2 regions of the Prochlorococcus sp. MIT 1327 genome follow, and region 2 is predicted to be linked to the other one. Evidence: predicted binding sites of a transcription regulator. Region 2 holds the regulator's gene; the other holds the start of a gene.
What was found. The regulator HrcA, encoded in region 2, represses chaperone genes, less so after heat shock. The targets are predictions, from matches to a motif close to TTAGCACTCNNNNNNNNNGAGTGCTAA.
Positions count from the first base shown of each region.

Region 1: groES (co-chaperone GroES) is a predicted target of HrcA. The motif match lies at 4,294-4,320, and genes of this name have one in related genera.

Region 1 covers NZ_CP138972.1:2,281,934-2,289,974, reverse strand. The annotation lists gene SIB80_RS11550 (TIGR01548 family HAD-type hydrolase) at 10-795, opposite strand; gene SIB80_RS11545 (30S ribosomal protein PSRP-3) at 861-1,385, shown strand; gene SIB80_RS11540 (transaldolase family protein) at 1,444-2,160, opposite strand; gene atpC (ATP synthase F1 subunit epsilon) at 2,194-2,595, opposite strand; gene atpD (F0F1 ATP synthase subunit beta) at 2,680-4,146, opposite strand; gene groES (co-chaperone GroES) at 4,375-4,686, shown strand; gene groL (chaperonin GroEL) at 4,768-6,402, shown strand; gene SIB80_RS11515 (hypothetical protein) at 6,612-7,112, opposite strand; gene SIB80_RS11510 (hypothetical protein) at 7,213-7,503, opposite strand.
Region 2 covers NZ_CP138972.1:520,095-528,135, reverse strand. The annotation lists gene ndhI (NAD(P)H-quinone oxidoreductase subunit I) at 1-475, opposite strand, end outside; gene nuoH (NADH-quinone oxidoreductase subunit NuoH) at 603-1,721, opposite strand; gene SIB80_RS02485 (citrate synthase) at 1,782-2,972, opposite strand; gene SIB80_RS02480 (SixA phosphatase family protein) at 2,998-3,498, opposite strand; gene SIB80_RS02475 (DUF3352 domain-containing protein) at 3,476-5,089, opposite strand; gene hrcA (heat-inducible transcriptional repressor HrcA) at 5,433-6,431, shown strand; gene trpB (tryptophan synthase subunit beta) at 6,667-7,917, opposite strand; gene SIB80_RS02460 (hypothetical protein) at 8,005-8,041, opposite strand, start outside.

The DNA.
Region 1 (8,041 bases), 830 kb from region 2:
ACGATATCTTCACCAGTTTTTGAGCATCTTGATCGCATCGGTTGTGCAGCTCAGAATGTGATCGGCGCCGGCCTGCTTTAGGCGCTCTTCATAGGCGCTGCGTGCTTCTTGTTGGTTGATCCCATGCAAATGGGGTGGCGCGACTGCCAGGCTCATCCATTGCTGCTCGGGTTGTTGCTGACGTGCATGGATCACTGTGCGCACATCGGCCACCGTGTCGCCTAGGTAGGCGACTGTTGGAACGCCTTGACCCAATCTCCTACCAGCAAGTTGGCTGGCTAATTGAAGCAGGCCAGTGGGATCTGGTTTGTCAGGTGCTTCGCCCATGGCGATCAAGGCTGGATGCTTGAGCCCCAAGCGTTGTTCCAATACAAATCGGGCAGAAGGAGGCTCAGCACCGCTAACAAACCCCCAGGCGAAGCCGAGCGAACTCAGCTCCTCAAAGAACCTTTGATTGACCAGTAGTGGCTCATTGCGGATAAAGCCCTGCCAATTGCTGGGGCCGCCATTGGGATCACCGCCAAAATAAAAACGACTAAACACCTCTATGAGCTGCTCGCGGCTCGGTAGCTCTAGGGCTTGGTTACGGCTTTTCTGATCACGTCTGAGGAGCTCCAAGCTGGCGTCCCAGTCGTTATTCCAGATGCCTTCTGTTTTGAGTGCGTCGATCTCAGTGACGCTGGGACGCCAGCCGCTGTAATGGTGCACTGTTTCCTGGATGGCACGGCGGTAGCTGGCTGCTACATCGCGGATCACGCCGTCGATGTCAAACAGCAGCAGGCCTTGCAGGTTCAGTGGATAGAGAGTGTTGAGCGACTGTTAGGTTAGTTGTTTGTTCAGATTCCTTGAGCGCAGAGAGCATGACGGTTTCCGAAGGCGCTGCCGCTGATCAAGAGGTCGCGAGCACGGCCGCTGCGGTGGCTGAGGCACATCCACAGGCCACGACGGACGTCGTTGAGGATCATGCGCAACCCAAGGAGGAGCCCAAGGAAGGCCGTCCTGTGATGCGTGGTGGCAGTGCTGCTCTAGCGACTGCAACGATCGATGCTGATGGTGTGCCTTCTGGATATACCCCAAAGGCCGATGAAGGTCGTTTCTTGCTGAAGATTCTGTGGCTGCCAGACAACGTTGCTTTGGCTGTTGATCAAATCGTTGGCGGTGGCCCCAGCCCTCTTACGGCTTACTTTTTCTGGCCTCGCGAAGATGCATGGGAAACACTGAAAGGTGAGCTAGAAGGAAAGAGCTGGATCACCGATAACGAGCGCGTTGAGGTGCTCAATAAGGCCACGGAAGTGATCAACTACTGGCAGGAAGAGGGCAAGGGTAAGAATCTCGAAGAAGCCAAGCTCAAGTTCCCAGATGTCACCTTTTGCGGCACGGCTTAATCAAGCCAGCCGAACGAATGAATTCTGCAGACCGGCTCCGCCTCTAAGGCGGAGTTTTTTAATGGGGAAACTGAAGCGGAGGCTGCATGGGCGAGCGTGCAGCCTCCGCTTCAGAGCATGCGTCTTGCTCAAACGCAGCAGCAGCATCCAAGGTGGCCTTAACCTCAAACAGCTCCTCAGCCAGCTCAGCACTGATCGTGAAGGTGTCGATTCCTGCTGCCGCCAAATGGCTGAGATCACGACGACTGCGCAAACTAGCCACCAGGAGTTTGCAGCTACTGCTAACTCCTTCTAGGGCTCGTTGCATTGCTATCAATTCGGTGTAGCCATCACGGCCTTGATCGTTAATCCGTCCGAGGTAGGGGGCGATGTGTTGAGCACCCAAGGCTGCAGCGATCAAGACCTGGGGGGCTTCAAAACAGGCCGTGAATGTGATGGGGATTTCTGCTGCGATCAGGGTGCTGGCTGCTTGGCTTCCTGCTTGGGTAATCGGCAGTTTGACGTGAACAGTGAGAGCTGGAGTCGTCAATTGGGCCAAGGCAGCGCCGCATTCTGCTAGCTCGATGGCATGCTTTCCCCATGCTTGAAGATGCAGCTCTAAACAACCCAGTCGTTCGGCGGCAGCAGCCAAGCTCTTGAGATGATCAAGTTGGCAGGGTTGTTGGGCTCGTCTCAGCAGTGTTGGGTTGGTTGTGATGCCAGTAAAAAGACCTGTGGGAAGCCATGCTTCCCATTTGCTTGGGTCTGCGCTGTCGAGTAAGAGCTGCAGCGTCAACTCAATGTCCTCAGCAGCTGCCTATGGATTTGCTTATTTAGTGGCTTGAACTCGTGCTCGGGCGCGATTGAAGTTCTGTTGTGCCTTTATTTTTTCGGTTGAGGGTTCCTGGCCTTCCATTTGGCTCACTTTGGCCTTGGCTTGTTCCAGCTCTGCTTCAGCCGTTGTTGCATCAATGCTCTTGCCGAGTTCGGCACCATTCACCAACACTGTGACATCGTCTGCTTCAACTTCGGCGAATCCACCCATCAGGGCAATGGAGTTCCAGGCCCCATTGGTTCGAACCCTCATCACACCGATATCCAGGGCCGTGACAAGCGATATGTGGCCTGGCAGGATGCCAATCAGGCCTGTGGTGCTAGGAAGAATCACCTCTTCAGCAGTGCCGTCGAACACACTCTGGTCAGGTGCCAGAACGCGGAGGGTGAGAGACATGGTTCGGAGGCTTGGGTTTGACGTGGAGAAACTGAATGGGGATGAAAGTGATTAGCGGGGAGATGTCTCACTCCCCGCTGGGCTTCAACCCTTTGCTTCTGAAGCCATCTTCTCGGCCTTAGCTTTGACCTCGTCGATGTTGCCAACCAGGTAGAAGGCTTGCTCAGGGAGATGGTCTAGTTCACCGGACATGATCATATTGAAGCCGGCGATGGTTTCTTCCAGCTTGACGTACTTGCCGGACATGCCGGTAAAAATCTCGGCGACAAAGAAGGGCTGGGAAAGGAACTTCTCAATCTTGCGGGCACGATCTACTGTGCGGCGATCATCTTCTGAGAGTTCGTCGAGACCAAGGATGGCAATGATGTCTTGCAGTTCCTTGTAGCGCTGCAGTGTGGCCTGCACGCTTCGTGCTGTGCGGTAATGCTCATCACCAACAACTGATGGCTGAAGCATGGTGCTGGTGGAATCCAAAGGATCCACAGCTGGGTAAATGCCCTTGGCGGCCAATGCACGAGCCAGCACAGTTGTGGCGTCTAAGTGGGCAAATGTTGTGGCTGGTGCGGGGTCGGTGAGGTCATCAGCGGGAACGTAGACGGCCTGAATCGAGGTAATCGATCCCTCTAGGGTAGATGTGATGCGCTCTTGAAGTGCACCAACGTCGGTGCCAAGGGTGGGCTGGTAACCCACGGCGGAAGGCATGCGACCCAACAAAGCAGAAACTTCTGATCCGGCTTGCACAAAACGGAAGATGTTGTCGATGAACAGCAGCACGTCTTGCTTGTTCACGTCGCGGAAGTGCTCAGCCATGGTGAGAGCTGAAAGACCAACGCGCATCCGGGCGCCAGGGGGCTCATTCATCTGCCCGAAGCAAAGAGCTACCTTCGACTTCGATAGGTCGTCGGAGTTGATCACTCCGGATTCTTTGAATTCCTCGTAGAGGTCGTTGCCTTCACGAGTGCGCTCGCCCACACCACCAAAGACAGACACACCACCGTGTTCTTTGGCGATGTTATTGATCAGTTCCTGAATCAGCACGGTCTTGCCAACACCGGCACCACCGAAGAGGCCAACCTTGCCGCCTTGACGGTAAGGAGCCAGGAGATCAATCACCTTGATGCCAGTTTCAAAAACTGTTGGTTTGGTCTCTAGCTCAGTGAGTTTTGGTGATGGTCTGTGAATCGGGGCAGTTGCATCGGTTGTAACAGGACCCTGCTCATCAACTGGTTCGCCGAGCACGTTGAAGATCCTGCCCAGAGTGGCTTCACCAACGGGCACGGAAATTGCAGCGCCGGTGTCGAGGGCTTCCATGCCACGAACCAGACCATCCGTGCTGCTCATGGAGACCGCACGCACTCGATGGTCGCCGAGGAGTTGCTGCACTTCGGCAGTGATGGCAACATCCTGACCGGATGGGTTCTTGCCCTCAATGCGAAGGGCATTGAGGATCTTGGGCAGCTTGCCGGCAGGGAATTCCACATCCAGAACCGGGCCAATCACCTGACGAATGACGCCCTTGGTGCCGGCGGTGGCGGTAGCTGCAGCGGCCATAAGAAAATAGAGTTTTGCAAGGGGTTGCGTGTCTAACGCATTCCCTTTCAGAGCGGCGCAACATTACCACTGCATGGCGAGATCTTCTCAGGGTTCGGTGACCCGCACAGGGATCGACTAGTCGGCACAGCATCAACACACATAGGGTTGGCACTCAATGGCCACGAGTGCTACTCCAGGTCGTTATGTGGTGCTTCGGCGCCCTGTTCTTGCTCTTTCAATACACCCATGGCAGCTGTTTCTCTCAGCGTCTCCACCGTTAAGCCTCTCGGAGATCGCGTTTTTGTGAAAGTCTCTGAATCAGAGGAGAAAACTGCGGGCGGCATCCTTTTGCCTGATACCGCCAAGGAAAAGCCCCAGGTGGGCGAGGTGGTTCAAGTTGGCCCTGGAAAGCGCAATGACGATGGTTCCCGCCAGGCTCCCGAAGTGGGAGTTGGTGACAAGGTTCTTTACAGCAAGTACGCAGGTACAGACATCAAGCTCAGCACAGACGAGTACGTGCTGTTGTCCGAGAAGGACATCCTTGCTGTCGTCAACTGAGCTTTGCGGCTGACTCTGACTTTCAGCTGACACCGGCTTTCAACTGACCAAATCCATCATTTTTAAAGGACAACGCCTCCCATGGCTAAGCGCATTATTTACAACGAGCAAGCTCGACGTGCCCTTGAGCGCGGCATTGACATCCTGGCCGAATCCGTGGCCGTCACATTGGGCCCCAAAGGCCGCAATGTGGTGCTTGAGAAAAAGTTTGGTGCACCCCAAATCATCAACGATGGCGTCACCATCGCTAAAGAGATTGAGCTTGAAGATCACATTGAGAACACTGGTGTTGCTCTGATCCGTCAGGCAGCTTCGAAGACCAATGACGCTGCAGGTGATGGCACGACCACAGCCACTGTTTTGGCCCATGCCATGGTGAAGGCCGGCTTGCGCAATGTGGCGGCTGGTGCCAATGCAATCTCCTTGAAAAAGGGGATCGACAAGGCTTCCGACTTCCTCGTGAGCAAGATTGAGGAGCTCGCCAAGCCGATCAGTGACAGCAACGCCATCGCTCAGTGTGGAACCATTGCTGCCGGCAACGACGAGGAAGTGGGTCAGATGATTGCTGACGCCATGGACAAAGTTGGCAAGGAAGGTGTGATCTCTCTTGAAGAGGGCAAGTCGATGACCACTGAACTGGAGGTCACCGAGGGGATGCGTTTCGATAAGGGCTACATCTCCCCTTACTTCGCCACTGACACTGAGCGGATGGAGGCTGTGCTGGATGAGCCCTACATTCTCCTCACTGACAAGAAGATTGGCTTGGTACAGGATCTGGTGCCTGTGCTCGAACAGATTGCCCGCACTGGCAAGCCCCTGCTGATCATTGCTGAGGACATTGAGAAGGAAGCTCTCGCAACCTTGGTGGTCAATCGTCTTCGTGGTGTGCTGAATGTGGCTGCCGTGAAGGCGCCTGGGTTTGGTGATCGCCGTAAGGCCATGCTCGAAGACATGGCAGTGCTGACCAATGGTCAGTTGATCACCGAAGACGCCGGTCTTAAATTGGACAATGCCAAGCTGGAAATGCTTGGTACAGCGCGCCGTGTGACCATCAATAAGGACACCACAACGATCGTTGCCGAAGGCAATGAGACGGCGGTGAAAGGGCGTTGCGAGCAGATCAAAAAGCAGATGGACGAGACTGACTCGACCTACGACAAGGAGAAGCTGCAGGAACGACTTGCCAAGCTGGCCGGTGGCGTTGCTGTTGTGAAGGTTGGTGCTGCCACCGAAACCGAGATGAAGGACAAGAAGCTCCGTCTTGAAGACGCCATCAACGCCACCAAGGCAGCAGTTGAGGAAGGCATCGTCCCAGGTGGCGGCACCACACTGACTCACCTCGCTTCTGATCTGCAGAAGTGGGCTAATAGCAACCTCAGCGGTGAGGAGCTTATCGGTTCCAACATTGTGGAGGCTTCCCTGGCTGCTCCCTTGATGCGCATTGCTGAGAATGCAGGCGCGAATGGTGCTGTCGTGGCCGAGAACGTCAAGAGCAGGCCTATCAGTGACGGCTATAACGCTGCTACTGGGGATTACATCGACATGCTTGCTGCAGGCATTGTTGACCCTGCCAAAGTCACCCGTTCTGGTTTGCAGAATGCGGCCTCGATTGCTGGCATGGTGCTGACCACTGAGTGCATCGTTGCTGATTTGCCAGAGAAGAAGGAGGCAGCTCCTGCAGGTGGTGGCGGCATGGGTGGTGACTTCGACTACTGATCAAAGCCGGGACTCTTCGGAGTCCCACAAGTCACATGTCATCAAGAACAGATCAAAAGCACCCTTCTGGGTGCTTTTTTTTGGCCGATATCAAGGACGATCGCTGGTAGTAACTCTTAGAGAGTTGTGCTGATCAAGAGTCATGATCATTGCTGTCTTGATGCTTGCATTGCAAGATCAATTTGAAGCTGAACTTACTTTGGGAATTTTTATGACATCGCTTTTCTTAATGCATAGACAGCGGCACCAGTGCGTTCGTAAATGTGCACTTTTGTGCGCTTCATCTCGATGCCATATGGATTAGTGAAGATCGCAAATAGTATGCGCGCAAATCTAAATAAATTCTTCTTTGTTGATGTTTTGCTTGCGTCTTCCTGTTTGACCAGTAACAGTATCTCTTCGGTAATAATTTTGTTGTCGCTAAATGCTTTTAGCATCTTTTCTTTCTCTGAACTGTTGATCGTATCGAGGATGATCCTTAGGCCTCTGATTGAGTCTCGGTCGCCTCTTGTAATCTCCCTGGTAATACTTTGATAGAGATTCTCCCATTTGTATGGCTCTTCTTTGAATAGATATGATGCCGGACTACTTGAGCTTGCCTTTGACAATCTCGCCTTTTCGTCTTCTTCATTTTGTTGTGATTTCCAGTAATCATATAAAGGAGAAGCCTTTTTTATGATTGTTGCAAGTTCTTTTCCTTTGGGAGGCATTTGATTTTCAGGGCAAATGATTTTTTATGGAGCACTGATTTGTTGGCAAGAATGCAACTGAATGGGCTGGCAGCCTCTCGCTGAGCTGCAGACTGGCTAATTATTTGACGCTTTGATGGTCAATACCTGTTTCTTTCTCATAGGCAATGACCAGGTCGACCAATTCTTTCTTGAGTAATCCTTTTAGCTTATCATTTGACTCCTTGGCGGGAACTATTTGATTTCCATTCGTTTGTGTGTCTTTGGTTACCCCAGCATTAAGCAGAGAGACAAGCCTTTTAAATGAGTCAAAAACAATAAAAGTAATCCTGATAAGAAGTAAGATGATTGTATCGGTTGTGATCTTTTCTTCTGGCGCCTTTGACGTCTTCTCCTCTGGTGCCTTTGCCATTTTGGGTTTCCGATAAATGTCTTGTCGATAAGAAATCAGTAGAGCAAGTCGCCATCGCCTACACTTTGATTATAGCTTGAATCCCATTTGGAGCATAGTGTTTAGCCTCTTGATTTTAGCAAAGGAGCTTTGACTTGTTTTTGGGCGCAAGACACTTTGCCGCTTGACTTCTCATCCCTTCGTTTTGTTGTTGTATTCATTGCAAGCCGCAGAAGCAGATTGTAATTCTTCGACTATGCATCAGAGATTCTCTCTTTATTGTCTTTGCCGCTTATCATATGCAACATAGCTTGATGTGTTATTTGAGCCATTTGTGCTTACTTAAGCATCACTAAAATTGCTTTTTGGGCTCAGTGATGATATTCCTATTGTGCTCAAGATGATCTTTGCTTTCCTGCGGCTGCTTTAGGCCTGCGCATGTTGCTGATCGATGGCAATTGCCTGTTTTAAATAATAACTTAAGGCAGGCAATCTTTTGAATAAGCTATGGCTCTGTTAACTCGCAGTGAGTGTGGAGAGGCATGCTTCCCTTCCTGCT
Region 2 (8,041 bases):
TTAAAGGCTGCACAGATGGGTCTGTCGTCACACTGGTTGGCAAACGACCCAATGCAACATTGTCGTAGTTGAGGCTATGTCGATCGTACGCAGCCAGCTCATATTCCTCTGTCATCGATAAGCAATTGGTAGGGCAGTACTCCACACAGTTGCCACAAAAGATGCAGACACCGAAATCAATGGAATAATTGCGCAGCTCCTTTTTCTTCGTCTCCTTATTCATCACCCAGTCCACAACAGGCAGGTTGATGGGACAAACCCTGACGCAAACCTCACAAGCAATGCATTTATCAAACTCGTAGTGGATACGACCGCGATAACGCTCTGAGGGGATGAGCTTCTCGTATGGATACTGCACCGTGATCGGACGCCGGCGCAGGTGGTCGAATGTGACCGCAAGGCCCTGGATCAGATAGTTCGCTGCATCCGCAGCGTCGCGGGTGTAGTCAGCAACTTTTTTGAGGAACCCGAACATGCGAAAGGACCCTCTAAGAGGCCCACTAGGAGCATTCGATAAATCCTACAAGCTTTTTAACCAGGATAAGTAAAAGTGCTTAGTCCTCCCGGAACGAGATCCAGCACCTTCAAGCGCTTTGGCTGCATCAACCACCAAAGGCAACAGGAAAAGCCAACTTAAGAGCAGCGGTAATCAGCAGATTTCCAAGAGCGATCGGCAAAAGAAACTTCCAGCCCAAATCAAGCAATTGATCAATACGTACTCGTGGAGTAGTCCAGCGCAACAAGATGGCTAAGAACACCAGTAGATAAGCCTTCAGCACTGTCATCACAATGCCAACGGAGCCAGTGATCACCTGCACCAAGGGAGCATCAACCGACTGACCAAGCCAACCAGCCAGCCATTCCACCGGGATGGGGAAGCCCCATCCCCCTAGGTAGAGCACTGCGACCAACAAGGACGAAAGCACAAGGTTGATGTAACTACCGAGATAAAACAGGGCAAACTTCATCCCTGCGTACTCGGTCTGATAACCCGCCACCAGCTCTTCCTCAGCTTCAGGGAGATCGAAAGGAAGTCGTTCGCACTCGGCCAGCGCACAGATCCAAAAGATCAAAAAGCCCACAGGCTGCCGCCACACATTCCAACTCAGCAAGCCAGCACCATTTTGTTGGGCAACAATGTCGACCGTGCTGAGCGAATTGCTCATCATCACCACTGCCAGAACAGCCAAGGCAAGAGGGATTTCGTAACTGATCGATTGAGCTGCAGCCCTCAGCCCACCCAAGAGTGAGTACTTGTTATTGGAGGCATAGCCACTCATCAATAGGCCAATGGGCTGAATGCTGCTGAGGGAGATCCAGAGGAAAATCCCTATCCCCACATTGCTGATCAGCAGATTTTGACCAAAGGGCACGATCAACCAGGAGAGGATCACAGGCACAAGCACCAGGACCGGACCAAGAGTGAACAGCAGGCCATCCGCCCTGACAGGGATCACGTCTTCCTTAACCAGCAACTTCAAGCCATCGGCCATCGGCTGCAAAACGCCGAGAGCTCCTGCGTATTCCGGTCCGATCCGCTGCTGAACAGCCGCCGAAATCTTCCGCTCCAGCCACACGGTGACCAAAACGCCCACCATCGCCGCGGTCAACACCAACAGCATCGGCAGCGGCAGCCAAATGAGATGGGCCATCTGAGGGGAAAGCCCCAGCCCTTGTAATGACTGACTAAAGCTCAACTCCAGATCAAGGCCAGAACTCACCAAGCCTGAGGTTGCAGTGGCAAAGGTGGTCACCATGGTGATGGCTGAGCTGGCTGCAACTTAGGCGCCCGTAGAAGAGACACGCTCATCACTAGGGATCCAAGTTCTGTTCTGGGCACCGGTGTAAATCTGCGAAGGCCTGAAAATCCGATTCGCGCCAAGTTGCTCTCGCCAATGAGCTAGCCAACCGGCCACCCTTGAGATAGCAAACACAGGAGTAAAAAGATCACGTGGAATTCCAAGCTTGCGATACACAAGCCCGGAATAGAAGTCCACATTCGGATAGATCCCTTTAGGCCCTAAACGGGTAGCAGCCGCCTGCTCCAACGCCTTGGCCACGTCGTACATCTCATCGGTGCCGAATCGGGCAAACAACTCCTCTGCAAGACCCTGAAGGATCACAGCGCGAGGATCCTTGACCCGATATTCCCGATGACCAAAGCCCATCACCTTGCGCTTAGAAGCAATCGCTTCATCCAAGTAATCACCAGCATGCTCTGGGCTGCCGATCTCTTCGAGCATCGCCAAAACATCCTCATTGGCACCACCATGTAGAGGTCCTGCAAGGGTGCCCACTGCGGAGGCCACCACTGCATAAGGATCAGTGAGCGTACTGGCGGTCACGCGAGCACTAAAAGTACTGGCATTCAGACTGTGTTCCGCATGCAGGATCAAGCAGCGATCAAGAACCCTGGCCGCCAAAGGGTCCGGTTCACGCTCGGTGAGCATGTAGAGGAAATTGGCTGAGTAGGCCAGGTTGTCACGCGGCTGAATGGGATCTTGCCCTTTGCGAATCAATTTGAAGGCCGCCACCATCGTGGGAATCTTGGCGATCAGCCTCACCACGGCGTTATAGACGTACTTCGGGTCATCGATGGCTCGACGGGAATAGAACAGCCCCAGGGATGCCGCACTCGACTGAAGTGCATCCATCGGGTGCCCCGAAGCTGGGAAGCACTTCATCATGTCGCGTACCCGGAAACTCACGCGACGGTGCATCTGCACCTCAGCTTCAAAATCACGAAGTTGCTGTGGGCTGGGCAGATCGCCCCAGATCAACAGATAAGTGGTTTCCAAAAAGCTGCTATGCGCTGAGAGCTCCGCAATTGGATAACCCCGATAAGCAAGCCGCCCCTGCATTCCATCGATATCACAGATGGCGGATTGGGTTACTGGCACTCCCTCCAGCCCCGGACGAAAGCTGATGCCACTGCGATCGTGGCGAATCTCCCCAACCTGCTCCTGCCCCACCGCATCTCAACAACTGCTTGGCAACCTAAGCGGAACAGGGCAACAACACCGACGGCCTCAACAACACCTGCAGCGTTGCCCTGCCAGCAGGGCTTCGTTTCTGCTGCGACCATCTGAGGTGAGCAAAACCAGCCTTCTTCAACACCAGGCAGCCCGTAGGGATGCCAAGCAACCTTGCTGCTAGATGGGTCAAATCAGGTTCATGACCCACCAAAAGGCAGCGCCCAACCAATCCTTCAAGCAAAGGCCAAGGATCCCTGCCAGGAAGCAAGCAACTCTCGAATTCCACACGCCCCGCCAGACCTGCCTGCTGCGCAAGTTCGGCCGTCTGAGCCGCACGCAGATAAGGACTACTCAGCAGACGATCAGCAGCAAAGCCAAGGCTTCGCAAGCGACGAGCGACCTCCATCGTGCGCAGAATTCCTTGCTCTGTAAGTGGCCTTAGCGAATCATCAACGCCATAGCAACGCTGCTCAGCGATGCCATGGCGCAATAAGAAAAGATCAACCGAGGTTGAGGCGGGCACGCATGCGAAGAGAAGAGCTTTGCTCATCTTGATCAGGCCCCACAGCCATGGCCAACCCCTGCACACTGGGCTGCATTGAACCATCAGCAAGCGTTTGCATCAACGTCCAGGGACGCCAATGCTGAAGCTGCACGCGACCAGGACTTGCACCAAGAACCAGCTGTTGAGTAAGCGGACGATCATCTCGATTGAGATTGTTCAGCTGACGAAGACGAGGCTGCAATGCCTTGCCCTGCTTGCGCTGCTGCAGAGCCGCAAGGGTCTGCCCCCACCAGGCCTGGTCTGGCTCTTCGGCCAAAGCAACGCCCAACTGAGCCTCAAGCAAGTTCTTAGTGGAGCTTTGTTGACGTGCCAAGCGCGTCCACACCTGCAGAGATTCGTCATCAGACGGCAAATCCGAACGAATAAAACCCTGCTCAGTCAGCGCATCATCCACCACCGAGACAGCTGGATGGTCCTGCTTGGTCGCAACCAGCCAGCCTTCGGGCTGCTGAAGCCACAACAACGGTCCATCGTCCAAACCAGCAATCGTGGCAGCCGAAGACAGTTCATTTGCCTTCAACTGCTGACGCAGTAAGGGGCCTAACCACTGCACCAGAGGATCCTGATCTGAGGGATCCAGTAATCGAGAAGGTGAACTCAGCAAAGCGAGTGCCTCCGCCTGACCACCAGCCGAGGCAGTGAGCTGAGCAAGTCCATCAGCTGATCCAGCCTCACTTGCAACAGCTTCCAGGGGTTGCTGGAAACGCAACAGCCCTTCCAGCGCCAAATCGGACCCTCCAGGCTTCAAGGCAGCCACCAAACCCAACAGATCCTCCCGCTGGCTGAGCTGCTTAGGCAGGCCTAACCAAGAGTGAAGCGCGGGCGGCGAGGCAACCATCAGCGCTACACCATCCCCCAGCTGGCGCACGATCTCGACAAGCTCCTGATCGCCAAGTTGATGCTGATCAGACAACTGGGAAACATCAAGAGCCTGTTCCAATACCCCCCGGCCGGAGGCAAGCAACAGCAGGTCATCGTCGATCAATGCTGTTGCCAAAGGCTGTGGATTGCGTCCGCTCAAAGCCCCTTTGCCACTAATCACTCCCATCCCCCGATAGCGGCTGATCTGCAGATCTGTGCCAGCCAAGCTGCGGGCTTGCCAAAAGCGCTGTAAAAACCGCCTCGCACCATCCTGATCTCGACTCTCTAGAACCAAAAGCCAACCCATGGATCCTTCTGACCCGTTGGGTTCCAACAGAGCCATACTCACTTGCGGACCAAGCCAGTCGACCAACTCCGACTCAAAATCCAAACCAGCGAGTGCGAAAGCACCATCACGAATCTGCTGAGCACCATCGCGAGCCTTGCGACGGTTGCGTGCCGGCGCTACAGCCTGGGCATAGGCCGGCACACGCACTGGATCCATCAACCAATGAACGGCAAGAGCAGCATCTCGAGGCACAAACCTTGCAGCACGTGGCAACTCCAGTGGCTGATCAACCAAACGAAGAGGGTTTTGGCGGGCCATAGCCCATCCAAGCCCCGCCACCAATGAGAACAGGACAAACACCGTGGCTAGCACGGCAATCAAAAACGGGCGGGCCTTCATGGGCCGGCAATGGGACTCTTTAGATCATCTTTATCCATTAATCATCTGATCGTCTTGCGCCCAGTATGAAGCGCTCACAAAGTCAACAACAATGAGGCGATTGACAGGCCTGTTTGCGCAAGCCAACTGAATCGCGAACAGCAGCAAAATTTCCGCCACAAAATCTTGTCGAGCTACACGACGAGAACCACAACAGCTGCAATCTGGAAAGAAGCATCGAGACTTGGTGATGCTGGGTTGCAAGCAAACTGCGCCAACACTGAGGCCGGCTTAGTGAGTTCGTGACAGAGCACAAAAGAAGGGCGACCCCCCCCCGTACCATCAAGATCCCGACGTCACCGCTTTGGAGTCGCTACCGGCACGACAACAGCAGGTGCTTCAAGCAACGGTGCACCACTACGTGGACACGATTGAGCCCGTCGGCAGCAAAACCCTGGTGCAACGCTTTGGCCTCCAAGCGAGCGCCGCAACGGTTCGTTCGGCAATGGGGGCCCTTGAACAGCGTGGCCTGCTCACCCAACCTCATACCTCGGCGGGAAGAGTGCCGAGCCCGCAGGGCTATCGCCACTATGTGGACTGCTTGCTGCCGCCTCCAGGATCGGCGGCGCAGCACCTGGAACGGGAACTGACAAACCTCAGTCTGCGCTGGGCAGCTCTCGATGACTTGATGTGGCAATTGGCCCGTCGCCTCACCGATTTCACCGGCCTGATGAGCTTGATTACCAGGCCAGCACGGCCAAAGCCAACGCTTCAAGCCGTACGCCTGGTGCGCAGTGGCGACCGGCTGCTGGTGATGCTGGTTGAAAGCTCCAACCAAGCCAGTCATCTCAATCTGCGCCTGCCCCATGAAGCCAGCAACGAACTCGAAGCCATCGAGGAGTGGACCCGCGATCAATTGGCCACAACGGGAAACGGCAGCCTCGACTGGTCGAGCCTGCCACCGCAGCTCAATCTGAGCGGATCTTTACTGCGAGAGGCGATTCACAGCCACAGCCAAGCTCAAACACCGGCTGAATCAGATGCGGTGTTCCATGGGATGTCCAGGCTGCTTGCGCAGCCAGAATTCAGCAGTAGCGCCAGCCTCCAACCTTTACTGGAACTGATGGATACGCAGCCAGCTGCAGTGGTGCCAGTTGGCAGTGAGCAACTGGGAGGCGTGTGGATCGGCGCGGAGCACCCCAAGAGCGCCCTAGAAGCCTGTTCCGTGGTGCAAGCGACCTATCACAGCTCCGGGGAAGGCATCGGACAAGTTGCTCTGGTTGGCCCGATGCGCATGGCTTATGCCACAGCCAAGGCAGCCGTGAGCAGCGTGGCGAATCACCTTGAAAGGTTGCTCTGCTAAGCGAGACAGCTAGCCATGAGTTGCAAACTTTTTTGCTACGACTACCAAGCTTCGACGACTAGGTTTTCGGCGGTATAAACGGTTCAACAAAAACTGGAAATGGAGCCCATGAACTGATTGATCTTTGCGTTATTGGTTCTCGTGATCAGTTACTCGTTAACCCCTTGCCGATGGTCAAGCTCTGATGCCATCAGCTCATGGCTCGAGCAAAACGCTTACTGCCGGCAGCCATCACTCAAAGCTGATTGCCCAGTTTCTCTGCCACGGTGTTGACATCTTTATCGCCACGGCCAGAGCAATTGATCACCACTTCTGTTCCAGCGGCGAGAGTGGGGCAAAGCATCTCTAACCAAGCAAAGGCATGGGCCGTCTCTAGAGCAGGAATAATTCCCTCTAGTTCACTCACCAAGCGCAGGGCATCCAAAGCCTGCTGATCGCTAACCGCGGCATACTCCGCCCTACCAATCTCACACAGGTAGCTGTGTTCTGGACCCACTCCTGGGTAGTCGAGGCCGGCACTAATCGAATGCGCCTCTTGCACCTGACCTTCATCATCCTGAAGCAACAAACTCATCGCTCCATGCAAGACGCCTACTCGACCTTCGGTGATTGTTGCCGCATGACGACCAGTTTCAACACCATCACCAGCAGCTTCCACTCCAATCATGCGCACAGAGCGGTCCTGCACGAAGGAATGAAACAAACCCATGGCATTGGACCCACCACCAACGCACGCCAAAAGAACATCAGGCAAGCGACCGAAAGCCTCAGCACACTGCTGCCTGGCCTCCTGACCGATCACGGCATGAAAGTCGCGAACAAGCATCGGATAGGGATGGGGACCAGCCACCGAACCAAGGATGTAATGGGTGGTTTCCACATTGGTGACCCAATCACGAATCGCCTCACTCGTCGCGTCCTTCAGCGTGGCCGTGCCTGCGGTTACAGGCTGCACTGTGGCTCCCAGCAGACGCATGCGGAACACATTCAACGCCTGACGGCGCATGTCCTCAGCGCCCATGTAGACGACACACTCAAGACCAAAGCGGGCACACACCGTGGCCGTGGCCACACCGTGTTGACCCGCACCTGTTTCGGCAATGATCCGCTTTTTACCCATGCGTAAGGCCAACAGAGCCTGACCCAAAGCGTTATTGATTTTGTGAGCGCCTGTGTGATTGAGGTCCTCACGCTTAAGCCAGATCCTGGGGCCTCCGTCTGAACGGCAGTAATGAGCTGTGAGGCGCTCAGCCTCATAAAGCGGCGTCGCCCGACCCACATAGCTACGCAGCAACCGATCCAACTCAGCAGTGAAGGCAGGATCTTTCCATGCCAGCGCAGCTGCTTGCTCCAGTTCAGCCAAGGCAGGCATCAAGGTTTCGGGCACGTACTGGCCCCCATATCTGCCGAAACGCCCCTGGGCAGAAGGTCGCGCACTCACAGCGAGGTCCGCATCTTTGGGCTGAGAGGGCAGAGTGCTGGTCACCGGTACGCCAGGCAAGAACAACACCAGCCTAGGAATCGAAAGAATCACCCCAAGCAGCAAAGAGTGCTTTCGTTTGAAGCCGCAAAGTTAGAGGGAGTCTTTGCCAGCCAACTCAACCATCCGC